Regions from separate parts of the Heyndrickxia sporothermodurans genome, predicted to be linked through region 2. Evidence: predicted binding sites of a transcription regulator. Region 2 holds the regulator's gene; the other holds the start of a gene.
The links. The regulator Rex, encoded in region 2, represses fermentation and respiration genes when NADH is low (regulators of the CRP and FNR family bind a similar motif). The targets are predictions, from matches to a motif close to TTGTGAAATATTTCACAA.

Region 1 (3,550 bases), on a different contig from region 2:
CTTGCTGGTACGAGTAAGGTTGTTCCATAATAAAAAGCTGTTTTCGGAAAAAAACCAACCATCCCAACGAAAAAGAAAACTAAAAACACATTCGTAATTTCCCATACTGGCGATAAATATCGTTGGATAATATGTGTCAATATATGCTGACGACCGGTTAAGACGCTGTATGCGTTAAAAAACCCCGCACCAAAGTCGATGGAAGCAATAATTACATAGCCGAACAGAAACAACCACAAAACCGATATTCCAAGAACCTCCAAATTCATATTAAATCACCGCCCTTTTCAGCCTGACGATCAGCAATTTCTTGTTCGATTGGATTGTTGCGGAACATCCGACGAAGAACGACAATACTACCAATTCCAAGAATCAAATACAAAATACAGAAAAGCATGAGCATGAGATCAACATGTTCGCTACTTGTTGCTGCGTCAGTTACCTTCATATACTTATAAAGTATCCATGGTTGACGTCCTACTTCTGCCAGCCACCAACCTGCTTCTAAGGCAATGATGGATAATGGACCACCTGCAACAATGATACATCGGAACCATCGCGAGGTGATAAATGTCCAGCCTTTGATTTTTCCAAATACATAGATGGCGGAGAAAATAATCATAAATGTTCCAATAAGGACCATCGTATCAAATAAATAATGAATATAAAGAGGAGGAACTTCATCCTTTGGAAATTCATTCAATCCTGTCACTTCCGCATTTAGATTACTATGCGCTAGAACACTTAATGCATAAGGGACTTTTATCGCATACTTTACCTCTTCGCCATCAGTTACACCGAATAATACGAGAGGTGCCCCTTTACCTGTTTCAAAATGCCATTCGGCGGCAGCTAATTTTTCCGGTTGATATTTCACTAAATATTTAGCAGAGAAATCTCCAATAATTAATGAAGCAATGGAAAAAATCAAGCCCAATTTCATGAATAAAAATAAAGATTTTTTATGATATACGTGCTTGGATCCTTTTAACATTCTAAATGCTGCGATTGCTGCCAGTACAAATGCAGATGTCATATAAGCAGTAACTAGTACATGGCCTACCTTCGTTGGCATCGCAGGATTTAACATAGCAAGTATCGGCTTAATATTAACTAATTGACCATTCACCACATCAAAACCTTGTGGTGCGTTCATAAACGCATTCACAATTGTAATGAAAACAGCTGACATCGAAGCACCGATAGCTACCGGTATTAGCAACAGCATATGCTTGCGCTGATTTTCAAAGCGATCCCATGTATATAAATAGATCCCTAAGAAAATTGCTTCAAAGAAAAAGGCGAAGGTTTCCATAAATAACGGTAAGGCAATAACATTTCCCGCCAGTTCCATAAAATTCGGCCATAATAATGACAATTGCAGCCCGATGGCTGTCCCAGTTACGACTCCGACAGCAACCGTAATCACAAAACCACGTGCAAGTCGTCTGGCAAGTAAAATATAATGCTCGTCATTTTTCTTAATCCCAATCCATTGTGCAATCATGATCATCAATGGGACACCGACACCGATCGTCGCGTAAATAATATGAAATGATAATGTAAGTTCTGTTAGTACACGACTGTAAAATACTGAATTTCCCCCATCCATTTATATCACTCCTTAGCTTGCGAAAATACGTCCTAAAATAGACAACAACATTATTCCTGCCACTATAAAACTAATCCAAATGAGTTTCTTTTCCTGTTTTTTATACATGGCTTCATCTCTCCTTACCGACTATTTTACCCTGTTACCATTCATTTCTAACGTCCATTAATGACAGAATTACAACGTATTGTTGAGGAATATGTGAAATTTAGTTGTTTAAATTGTGAACAAATTACCATTTAGAGAGTTTATTTGAATCCATTTTTTACTATCTGCAATAATTCAATCTTTATTATCAAAAGAAATCGAAAACACAAAATTTATTCGTTAGTAAAAACTACTATGTATGAAATATTTTCAATTAGGTCTTGATTCGTTATAATAAGTAGATATGTTACAAATTCATAAATGAATCAACGAATCGTCATGGGACGGTCTGTTTTTTTATCATATAGATAATGTAGGAGGAGGAACATCGATTGACTGTTACTAAAGGAGAAACATTGGTTACTGAAATTCGCCAATTAGATGCAAAAGGTTCCGGACAAGCAGTTGTTTGGCGTGAAAACGAACTTGGAAATCCGAAGAAATTAAGGCTTACTATTCCCCAAACCCTTCCAGGTGAAAAAGTACGTGTAATTGTGGATCAGCCAGAGAAAAGAAGAAGAAAAGCGCTGACTGAAGAAATTTTAGAAGCGCACCCAGAACGCGTAACACCCCCATGTCCGCATTTTAGTCTTTGTGGAGGCTGTGTTTGGCAGCATTGGGATTATGCAGGACAATTAAAACAAAAAACGGCACATGTCAAACAGGCAATCGAAGCACAGGGATTTGACCCAACACTTGTTCAAGATACAATTGGAATGGATGACCCATGGCGTTATCGTAATAAAATGGAATTTACATTTGCGAAAGACGGCTCTCTTGGGCTCCATGAGGCAGGTAATTTTAGAAAAATCATCTCCCTTGAAACATGCTTAATTGCAGGTAAAGAAATGGTTGAAGCGGCAATGGAAGTAGCAAATTGGACGAAGGAACATCAACTTAAAGGCTATGATAAAGATACCCATGAAGGATTGTTACGCCATTTAATGGTTCGACAATCATTTGCGACAGGTGAAATGATGCTCGCCCTTTTTGCGACTGAGTCACCAACAGGTCACCTTGAATCTGCTGCAGGCGATTTGATTCAACGTGTCGGAGAAAAATTCCCTCAAGTAAAAAGCTTATTATGGCTTGAAAATACAGATTGGGCGGATCGTACGCAATCGGAAAAGACACATGTATTAGCTGGACGTGATTTCATCTATGATGAAATGGCAGGTTATCGCTACCGTCTATGGTTTGATACGTTTTTCCAAACGAATCCAACACAAGCACAAAAATTAGTTGAACTAGCGCTAGAGATGGGACAACCAAAGGAAACTGAAAAAATGATTGACCTTTTCTGTGGGGTTGGTACGTTCTCCCTTCCGTTCGCAAGTCGGGTAGAAAAGCTTGCAGGTATTGAAATTGTGGAAACGTCCATTGAATCTGCAAAGCGCAATGCTCAAGATAATGGAATCGCGAACACATACTTTTTAGCCAAAGATGCACGCAAAGGAATTGATGAAGTACTTGAAAGTTTTGGTCATCCCGAATTATTAATGCTTGATCCGCCGCGTTCAGGTGCAGGTGGAAAAGTAATGAGAAGAATCGGACGTTCCAAGCCAGAACGGATTGTATATGTTTCATGTAATCCGGATACATTTGCAACGGATATCAAGGAACTGGTTCCTTTCGGATATACGTTAAAAATGGTGCAGCCAGTTGATTTATTTCCACATACAGTACATGTTGAATGTTGTGCATTACTTGTGAGAAATGAAGAGGAATAATAAAATTTTCGCCTTTCCGAATTTGGAAAGGCGTTTTTTTAACGAAACTAAATTGTCTTAT
Region 2 (9,808 bases):
TAATCTAAGCCATCAATGTACTTCCTTATTATTAATACATCAATTTTATGGAAGTATATTACTATATATGTATTTACCACCTATTTAATAATCGGTCAAATGGCCTTATGACAATTGTCGAATTTTGTCTGGTACTTTCTTCTGCAATACTTTGAAACTAGTATTTTTTTGTAGGAAATAAGGAGGAATTCACTTCTATTTTATTAAGGATTTGGGGCGTTTTTTTTGATATATCTGGATAAAATATTACGAATATTACAATTTATAGGTCTTATTTACTGTTTTCCTATTTTAATCAGGAAATTTAATTCTACTCTTTTCGACAAAAAAAACCCGTAAGACAAATAAATTGTCTTACGGGTTTTTGGCTAGCGATTGAATTACATCATACCGCCCATGCCCATGCCGCCCATATCAGGCATAGATGAACCTTTGTTTTCTTCAGGTTTATCAGCAACAACTGCTTCAGTAGTTAATAACATAGCCGCTACAGAAGCTGCATTTTGAAGTGCATAACGTGTTACTTTAGTTGGATCAACAATGCCTGCTTCGAACATGTTTACCCATTCACTGTTAGCTGCATTGAATCCAATACCTACTTGTTCTTTTTTCAAGCGATCAACAATTACAGATCCTTCAAGACCAGCATTGTGAGCGATTTGACGAACTGGTTCTTCCAATGCACGTAGAACGATGTTGATACCTGTAGCAACATCACCTTCAGCTTCAACAGAAGAAACTTTATTGTATACATTAACTAGTGCTGTACCACCACCGGATACAATACCTTCTTCAACAGCTGCACGAGTAGAGTTAAGAGCATCTTCAATGCGAAGTTTGCGTTCTTTTAATTCAGTTTCAGTTGCAGCACCAACTTTAATTACTGCTACCCCACCTGCAAGCTTAGCAAGGCGTTCTTGTAATTTTTCACGGTCAAATTCAGAAGTTGTTTCTTCTAATTGAGCACGAATTTGATTTACACGAGCAGAAATGCTTGCAGAATCGCCAGATCCTTCAACGATTGTTGTGTTTTCTTTTGTAACGACAACTTTAGCAGCGCGTCCAAGAGAATCAAGTGTTGCTGATTTAAGATCAAGACCTAAATCTTCAGTGATCACTTGACCACCAGTTAGAACAGCGATATCTTCTAGCATTGCTTTACGACGGTCACCAAATCCAGGTGCTTTAACAGCAACTGCATTAAATGTTCCACGAAGTTTGTTCACAATAAGTGTTGCTTGTGCTTCGCCTTCAACATCCTCAGCAATGATAAGAATTGGTTTACCTTGTTGTACCACTTGTTCAAGAACTGGCAATACTTCTTGAATATTTGTGATCTTTTTATCGGTAATTAAGATATATGGATTTTCAAGAACTGCTTCTAATTTGTCAGTATCTGTAACCATGTATGGAGAAACATAGCCACGATCAAATTGCATACCTTCAACAACATCTAATTCAGTTGTGAAGCCTTTAGATTCTTCGATTGTGATAACACCATCGTTACCAACACGTTCCATTGCTTCAGCAATAAGTGTTCCAACTTCTTCATCGGCAGCAGAGATGGCAGCAACTTGTGCAATGGACTCTTTGCCTTCGATTGGTTTAGAAATTGCTTTAAGTTCTTCAACAGCTGTTTGAACAGCCTTTTCGATTCCTTTACGGATTCCAACAGGGTTTGCACCGGCTGTTACGTTTTTCAAGCCTTCACGAATCATTGCTTGAGCAAGTACAGTTGCAGTTGTTGTACCGTCCCCGGCAACATCATTTGTTTTGCTTGCAACTTCAGATACAAGTTTAGCACCCATGTTTTCGAATGCATCTTCAAGTTCAATTTCTTTAGCAATCGTTACACCGTCATTAGTAATAAGTGGTGAACCAAATTTTTTCTCAAGAACCACGTTACGTCCTTTAGGTCCAAGTGTTACTTTTACAGCATCTGCTAATTTATCAACTCCGCGAAGCATTGCACGGCGTGCATCTTCACTGAATTTAATTTCTTTTGCCATTTGAAATTACCTCCTCGATCTTCTTTAATGATGTATTTATTTTCGAAAATGGTAAATAACTATTGTACAATAGCTAAAATGTCTGAATCACGAAGAATTAAATATTCGTTACCTTGGTATTTCACTTCTGTACCAGCATATTTAGAGAAGATGATGCGATCGCCTTCAGATACTTCCAGAGCAACACGCTCACCGCTATCTAAAACACGACCAGTACCTACAGCTACTACCTTACCTTCTTGCGGTTTTTCCTTTGCAGAATCAGGAAGAACGATACCGCTTGCAGTTTTTTCCTCTGCTTCTACTAGTTCAATTACGACGCGATCTCCAAGTGGTTTTAACAAGTGAAACAACCTCCTCAATAATTTTATGTAATTTTAAATTATTAGCACTCACTACTCTTGAGTGCTAACACAATTATTATAATAAATAATTCAATTCCATTTTGCAAGTCTTTACAGTTAACTTTTTTGAAAAAACTCCTTCAATCAGTTTGAATATCCTAAAATTAAGACTTCGCGCAATATTCAAGTCTATGTCCAATTATTATTTCTATTCATAACTGGAGGTTATTTTTACATATAATAGATTGAAGGATAAAAAATGTACTGCACACTTAATATTTGAACCTCTATTTATTCAATAGTAGAATGGATTATGAGCTAACAAGAAAGGAAAAATATTGTGAAAAAAGAATATGTATATATTTTAATTACTTATATTGCGATGCAACTATCCGTTTATGTTGGTCAACCCATTGTTTATATTATTGGTGTGAAAGGATTTCATACTTCGGAAAGTTATATGAAAATGATGACGCCCGTTTATTGGATTGTAATCAGTTTCATTTCCGCGTTAATTATTGTTTTGTTGATTTTGCGAAAATCTGAACGAAAATATCAATTAGAAAGAAGTACACCGCTTTCAGTCGGAAAGTCGATCACCTGGGCAATCGGAGGGATTTTTCTAGCATTTATTGCTCAAGCGCTTGCATCAATCATTGAGCAAATGATTGGCATTAAACCTGGATCAGAAAACACTCAGCGAATCGTAAGCCTAATCGAAACTTTTCCGATTGTCGTTGTTGTAAGTTCAATTATTGGCCCAATTTTAGAGGAAATTGTATTTAGAAAGATTATTTTCGGAACACTTCATAAATATTTATCCTTTTTTTCTTCGGCACTTATCAGTTCCATCATTTTTGGACTTGCACATATGGAGTTTGTCCATCTATTACTGTATTCTGCCATGGGATTCACATTTGCCTTTTTATATAAAAAGACAAATCGCATTTTAGTGCCAATAAGCGCACACGTAATAATGAACACAATCGTTGTTATTGCTCAGCTATTGAACCGCGAAGAAATTCAAAAAATTATCGAGAAACAAAGCTTTATTGGAGGACTTTTCTCATGAGACCACTACAATCCGGCATAATCTATTGCCTTCTTGGCACCCTGTTTACTTATTTTGCCGTTAAACAAGTTAATCTTCACGGTTGGTCTTTTTTAGCTTACATGCTCGTCTTTTTAGCAACGATTGATTATGGGTCAGGCTTTCGATTAATCACTTTGCATTTTCGCCTAAAAAGCCATCAAAAAAAATAAAACCTCCCAATTGGAAGGTTTTATTTTTTTTCACTTTCGCTTTGCAGCGCATATTTTAATTCCGCTGCTTTCGCTTTTCGATAACCGACTTTCGAAACCAATATACTAATTTCGTATAAAATCATTAGCGGTACACCGACGACAATTTGTGACATTACGTCAGGCGGTGTGATAAAAGCAGCAAGGACGAGTAGAAAGAAATATGCGTACTTTCTAATCTTCGCCAAAAACATTGGTGTAATGATTCCTAATCGCGTTAAGAACATGATAACGATTGGTAATTCAAACAGTATCCCAAATGGGAAGGTAATTTGAAACAAAAACGAAAAATATTCATTAATACCGATGACCGGATTAATATCCATTTGTGATGATAGCTTCATCATGAACCGTAAGATTAACGGAAACAATATAAAATAAGCGAATGCTAGTCCAGCTAAAAAGAGAACAAGAGCTATGGGAATATAACTTAATGTTATTTTCCGTTCTTTTTCATATAAACCGGGACTAATAAATGCCCAAAGTTGATAAAGAATTACAGGTAAAATAATCACTATGGCCAAATACAAAGTAACTTCCATAAAAACTTTAAAAGGATCTGTTAGCCGAAACGCATTCATTGTCACCTCTTTTGCATAATCGGAATGCTGGAGATAACGAATGATTGGTTGTGAAAGAAAAAAACTTACAATTACAGCCAAGATAAAGAAAACGACTATCACAAACAGTCGCTTCCTTAGCTCGGATATATGTTCAAAAATCGTCATGTCTTTTTGACTCATATGAATTCATCCTAACATTTTACTTAACGTTGTCTTTATCCGTTTTTGGCTTATCGTCTTCTTCATCCGCCAAGCCCTTAGTCGCATTTTTAAATTCTTTTAATGTATCCCCGGCAGCTCTGCCCAATTGGGGTAATTTCTTTGGTCCGAAAACTAGTAAGGCAACAATCACAATGAGAATAATACTTCCAATTCCTGGTCCCATCTGTGCCCACCTCCTCATATTTACATGATAATACAAATTAGATGTTTAATCCATTATCTATTTATTAGTCTTGTGAAATTTCCGTGTCATTTGGATAGTGCTTTAAAAAATAAACTAATGATTGCAACTCTACTGCTAAGTCAATATGATGCACACGTATAGATGAAGGTACATTTAGTCTAGCCGGTGTAAAGTTTAATATACCTTTTACGTTTGTTTTCGCCAGCTGATCAGTAACCCGTTGTGCAACTTCTGCGGGAATCGTAAGAATAATAACACTGATATCTTCACTGATTAATCGTGCCTCCAGCTCATCCAAACTATAAATAGGTACATCTCCAATTTTTTTACCGACTTTATTTGGATCAACATCAAAAGCGATTTCGATTTTTGTATTATTGTTTTTCATGAAATTATAATTTAAAAATGCTGTTCCTAAATTTCCCACACCGATTAGAGCTACTTTTGTTAATTCATCTTGATCTAATGTTTTACGAAAAAATGATAACAAATAATTAACATTGTATCCGTAACCCTTTTTCCCCAATGCCCCGAAGTATGAAAAATCTCTGCGAATCGTGGCGGAGTCGACTTTTACAGCTTCACTTAACTCAGCTGAAGATACACGCTGTTTACCGGAGTTATGTAAATTCCTCAAAAATCGATAATAGAGTGGTAATCGCTTTGCTGTCGCTTGAGGTATTTTAATTAATTCTTCATTCATACTATAGGTCCCCCATATAAATCTAACTAAAAAAACGTTGGCCTCAAGGGAAATATCTATTCCCTCAGATAATCAGTACTTGAAACACCGCCTGTTTTTTCTATCAAAAACGTTGGTCCAATAACCATTCCTTTATCAATGGCTTTACACATATCATAAACGGTTAAAGCGGTTACAGATGCAGCAGTTAATGCTTCCATTTCAACACCGGTGTTTCCCTTTGTTTTTACACTTGAAATAATGTTTAGCATATACATATTTGGATCTTTTTGTTCCCAACTAAATTCAATATTTACTCCATTAATTGGAATAGGATGACACATCGGAATAAGATCCCATGCTTTTTTTGCAGCCATAACACCTGCAACTTGTGCAACTGCAAGAACATCCCCTTTTTTCATTTTATTATTACGGATTAAATGATAAATTTCATTGCTTAATTGTACACTCGATTGTGCAATCGCCGTGCGGACAGTGTCAGGTTTAGTACTCACATCAACCATCTTCGCTCTTCCCTGCTCATTAAAATGAGTAAGCTTTGACATCGAAAACACCCCTCAATTTATCATACACTATTTTTCTTTCCGTGTCCTATTTAGAAATAGTGAATCATTGCCCAAACCCTCATGAATACGGTACACTACCAATATAGATGAGGTGAAATAAATATGATTTTATTACAAGTTCAACAACTAACAAAACATTTTGGTGCTGAACTTATTTTATCAAATATAAAATTAGAAATTCAGACGAGAGATCGTATTGCATTAGTTGGGAGAAACGGTGCCGGAAAGTCCACGTTATTAAAAATTATTTCTGGACAAATGTCATTAGACTCCGGGGATATTGTCAAACCAAAGGATGTTTCCATCGGTTATCTTGCACAAAATACTGGATTGAAATCTAGTTTATCCATTTGGGATGAAATGTTAACTGTATTTCAAGATTTGCGGCAAATGGAGAATCAAATAAGAGATGTAGAACAAAAAATTGCAGACCCGTATTACTATGAAAAACCGGATCTTTACAACAAAATCTTAGCTGAATATGATCAATTACAGATTCGTTTTAAAGATTTAGGTGGTTATCAGTATGAATCCGATATCCGTTCAGTCCTTCACGGCCTGCGATTCAGTGATTTTGATTATGGAACAATGATTGAAACATTAAGCGGCGGCCAAAAAACCCGCTTAGCATTAGCTAAATTACTTTTAACTAAACCAGACATTTTAATTTTGGACGAACCTACGAACCATTTGGATATTGACACCCTTTCATGGCTGGAACAGTATTTACAAGCCTATAACGGTGCCATACTTATCGTCTCGCATGATCGATATTTCTTAGACAAAGTCGTTACCCAAGTGTATGAATTATCAAGACACGCTATTCAGAAATATTATGGGAATTACAGCCAATATTTGACGCAAAAGGCTGAACAATATGAACGTGATTTCAAACAATATGAGAAACAACAAGAAGAAATTGCCAAACTACAAGATTTTATTCAACGAAATTTAGCAAGAGCTTCCACAACAAAACGTGCACAAAGTCGAAGAAAACAGCTTGAAAAATTGACAATAATGGACAGGCCGTTAGGTGACGAAAAATCAGCTACTTTCGCATTTCAAATTGAGAAGCAAAGCGGTAATGAAGTGTTAAATATTGTGGACGGTTCTATTGGATATAATCACCATATTATCGCAAAAAATATCTTTTTATCAATAAAAAAAGGTGACAGTATTGCACTTGTAGGACCAAATGGAGTCGGTAAATCAACCTTACTTAAAACAATTATTAAAAAGTTGGACCTTCATAACGGAAACATCAATTACGGTTCAAATGTGACGATTGGTTATTATGATCAAGAACAAGCCGACCTCTCATCGAACAAAACGGTTTTAAATGAACTATGGGATGATTATCCTTTGAAAGATGAAAAAGAAATACGTACAGTATTAGGAAATTTTCTATTTTCGGGTGATGATGTTCTTAAAATTGTCTCAAGTTTAAGTGGCGGAGAAAAAGCAAGACTTGCTTTATCCAAGCTTTTACTGCAAAAAGCAAATTTTCTTATTTTAGATGAACCGACAAACCATTTGGACCTCGATAGTAAAGAAGTATTGGAAAATGCTTTAATTGATTACCCCGGTACGATTCTATTCGTCTCCCATGATCGTTACTTTATCAACAGGCTGGCAACAAAGGTGATAGAGCTAGGGAAAGATGGAACAAAGGAATATCTCGGAGATTACGATTATTATGTTGAAAAACAGCAAGAAATGCAGGAATTAAAAAAACTGGAACATTCAAAACTTGAAACTACTACGGATACACAGAATCCTGCAAAACAATCGTATCAACAAGACAAAGAGGCAAAAAAACTGGAACGGCAACGTAAACGTCGAATTGAGGAAATCGAGGGATACATTGACGAATTAGAGAGTAAATTAGAAAATAACGAAGCATTACTATGTAAGCCTGAAATCTACCAAGACCATGAAAAAGTTCTTGAATTAAATAAGGAAATCACTGATTTCAAACAACAACTTGAAAAATTGATGGAAGAGTGGACAGAACTTGCAGAAGGTTAATTGATGCCGCATACTTTAAGACAAAAATACCAGATACTCTGGTATTTTTTTAGTCCACAAAACTATCCACAGATTTTTTTCTCCCCATATAGTATAAAAGTATTATTATTTGTGCATTTCTAGCCTTATCAACAGATTTATACACATTATCCACAGAAATCATAATTTTTCAACAATATTTTATACACACCAACATAGTTTCATTAACATTTTATCCACAAGCTGTGCACAACAACAGTTGTTCGTATTTTTTATTCACATGTGGATAGTTTTATGACAATAAAAAAGAAGCATGTCACCCACATGCTTCTAAAAATGCTCTATATCTAAACTAGGATTTGCGTTTAAGGAATATTCACTTCGCTTCCCTTTTTCAAACAAAATACTTCCTGCTGCTGCAATCATCGCTGCATTGTCAGTACATAAATGTAATGGCGGAATAAGTAACTCAATTCCATCAATCTTGGCAAATTCCTTCTCAAGTCTTTCTCTAAGCCCTTTATTAGCCGCAACTCCGCCTGATAATAATACTTGTTTTACATTAAACTCTTTAGCAGCCTTAATCGTCTTAGTTACTAATACATCAATGACACTCTCTTGAAAACTCGCGGCCATATTTTTCGGGTCAATGGACATACCTTTTTGTTCTGCGTTATGCAATGTGTTAATTACGGCCGACTTTAAACCGCTAAAACTAAAATCATAAGAATCTTCTTCCAACCATGCCCTTGGTAAATCGATCGTTGGTGTTCCCTCGTTTGCAAGTCGGTCGATATGTGGACCTCCAGGATAAGGAAGATTAAGTGTTCTAGCTACTTTATCATATGCTTCTCCAGCTGCATCATCTCTTGTTTCACCGATTACTTCAAATTCCCCGTGCTTCTTCATCAATACTAATTCCGTATGTCCTCCAGAGACGACCAATGATAACAGTGGAAATGCCATTTCTTTCATTAATCGGTTAGCATATATATGACCAGCTATATGATGCACACCTACTAAGGGAATATTTCTCGCAAAGGAAATTGCTTTTGCCGCATTCACCCCAACCAATAAAGCCCCGACTAAACCAGGACCCTCTGTTACTGCAATGGCATCAATATCATCAAATGTAACATCTGCCTTAATCAAAGCCTCTTCGATAACGACAGTTATTTGTTCCACATGGTGTCTTGATGCTAACTCAGGCACAACTCCTCCAAATCTTTTATGGCTTTCGATTTGTGAAGCAACGATATTAGAAAGTATTTCCGTCCCATTTCTAATAACAGCTGCAGCTGTTTCATCACAGCTTGTTTCAATTCCTAAAACAATTAAATCCTTATTCATTATAAATTCACCCACATGACTAAGGCATCCTCTTGGTTATCAGTGTAGTAATTTTTCCTGATTCCACCCTCAAAGAAACCTAATTTCTTATATAACGATTGAGCAATTATATTGCTTACTCTAACTTCTAGAGTCATTGATTTTGCTCCTTGTTGAATTGAATAATCCATGATACTGCTTAATAATAACTCACCTAGTTTTTGGCCACGATATTCAGGTAATATAGCAATATTTGTAATATGTGCCTCATCCACTACAAGCCATACCCCACAATAACCGATAATTTTTTCTTGATCTACAATAACGAAATACCTTGCAAAGTGATTTTTTACAAATTCATTATAGAATGCTTCCCGTGACCAAGGTAATGAAAATGATTGAATTTCTACATTCATGATTCCATCTAAATCAGCTATCGTTGCTTCTCTTAATTGATAATTCATCATTCTTTACTTCTACCCTTTTGAGATTCTAACCATTTTGCTTCCGCTTCAACCAATCGAATATAATTGGGCACAAATGTATGGATATCTTCGCCAGGTAAACCCTTTCCTAAAA

Region 1: the regulator Rex is predicted to act here: its motif matches at 1,834-1,851, upstream of B5V89_RS09635 (cytochrome ubiquinol oxidase subunit I).

The regions. Positions count from the first base shown of each region.
Region 1 covers NZ_NAZB01000019.1:383,888-387,437, forward strand. The annotation lists gene B5V89_RS09630 (cytochrome d ubiquinol oxidase subunit II) at 1-269, opposite strand, end outside; gene B5V89_RS09635 (cytochrome ubiquinol oxidase subunit I) at 266-1,612, opposite strand; gene rlmD (23S rRNA (uracil(1939)-C(5))-methyltransferase RlmD) at 2,092-3,489, shown strand; gene B5V89_RS09645 (nitroreductase family protein) at 3,537-3,550, opposite strand, start outside.
Region 2 covers NZ_NAZB01000039.1:12,962-22,769, forward strand. The annotation lists gene groL (chaperonin GroEL) at 381-2,009, opposite strand; gene groES (co-chaperone GroES) at 2,069-2,353, opposite strand; gene B5V89_RS15265 (CPBP family intramembrane glutamic endopeptidase) at 2,694-3,425, shown strand; gene B5V89_RS15270 (YdiK family protein) at 3,422-3,616, shown strand; gene tatC (twin-arginine translocase subunit TatC) at 3,637-4,398, opposite strand; gene B5V89_RS15280 (twin-arginine translocase TatA/TatE family subunit) at 4,418-4,603, opposite strand; gene B5V89_RS15285 (redox-sensing transcriptional repressor Rex) at 4,668-5,327, opposite strand; gene moaC (cyclic pyranopterin monophosphate synthase MoaC) at 5,384-5,872, opposite strand; gene B5V89_RS15295 (ABC-F family ATP-binding cassette domain-containing protein) at 5,996-7,921, shown strand; gene tsaD (tRNA (adenosine(37)-N6)-threonylcarbamoyltransferase complex transferase subunit TsaD) at 8,231-9,250, opposite strand; gene rimI (ribosomal protein S18-alanine N-acetyltransferase) at 9,250-9,693, opposite strand; gene tsaB (tRNA (adenosine(37)-N6)-threonylcarbamoyltransferase complex dimerization subunit type 1 TsaB) at 9,693-9,808, opposite strand, start outside.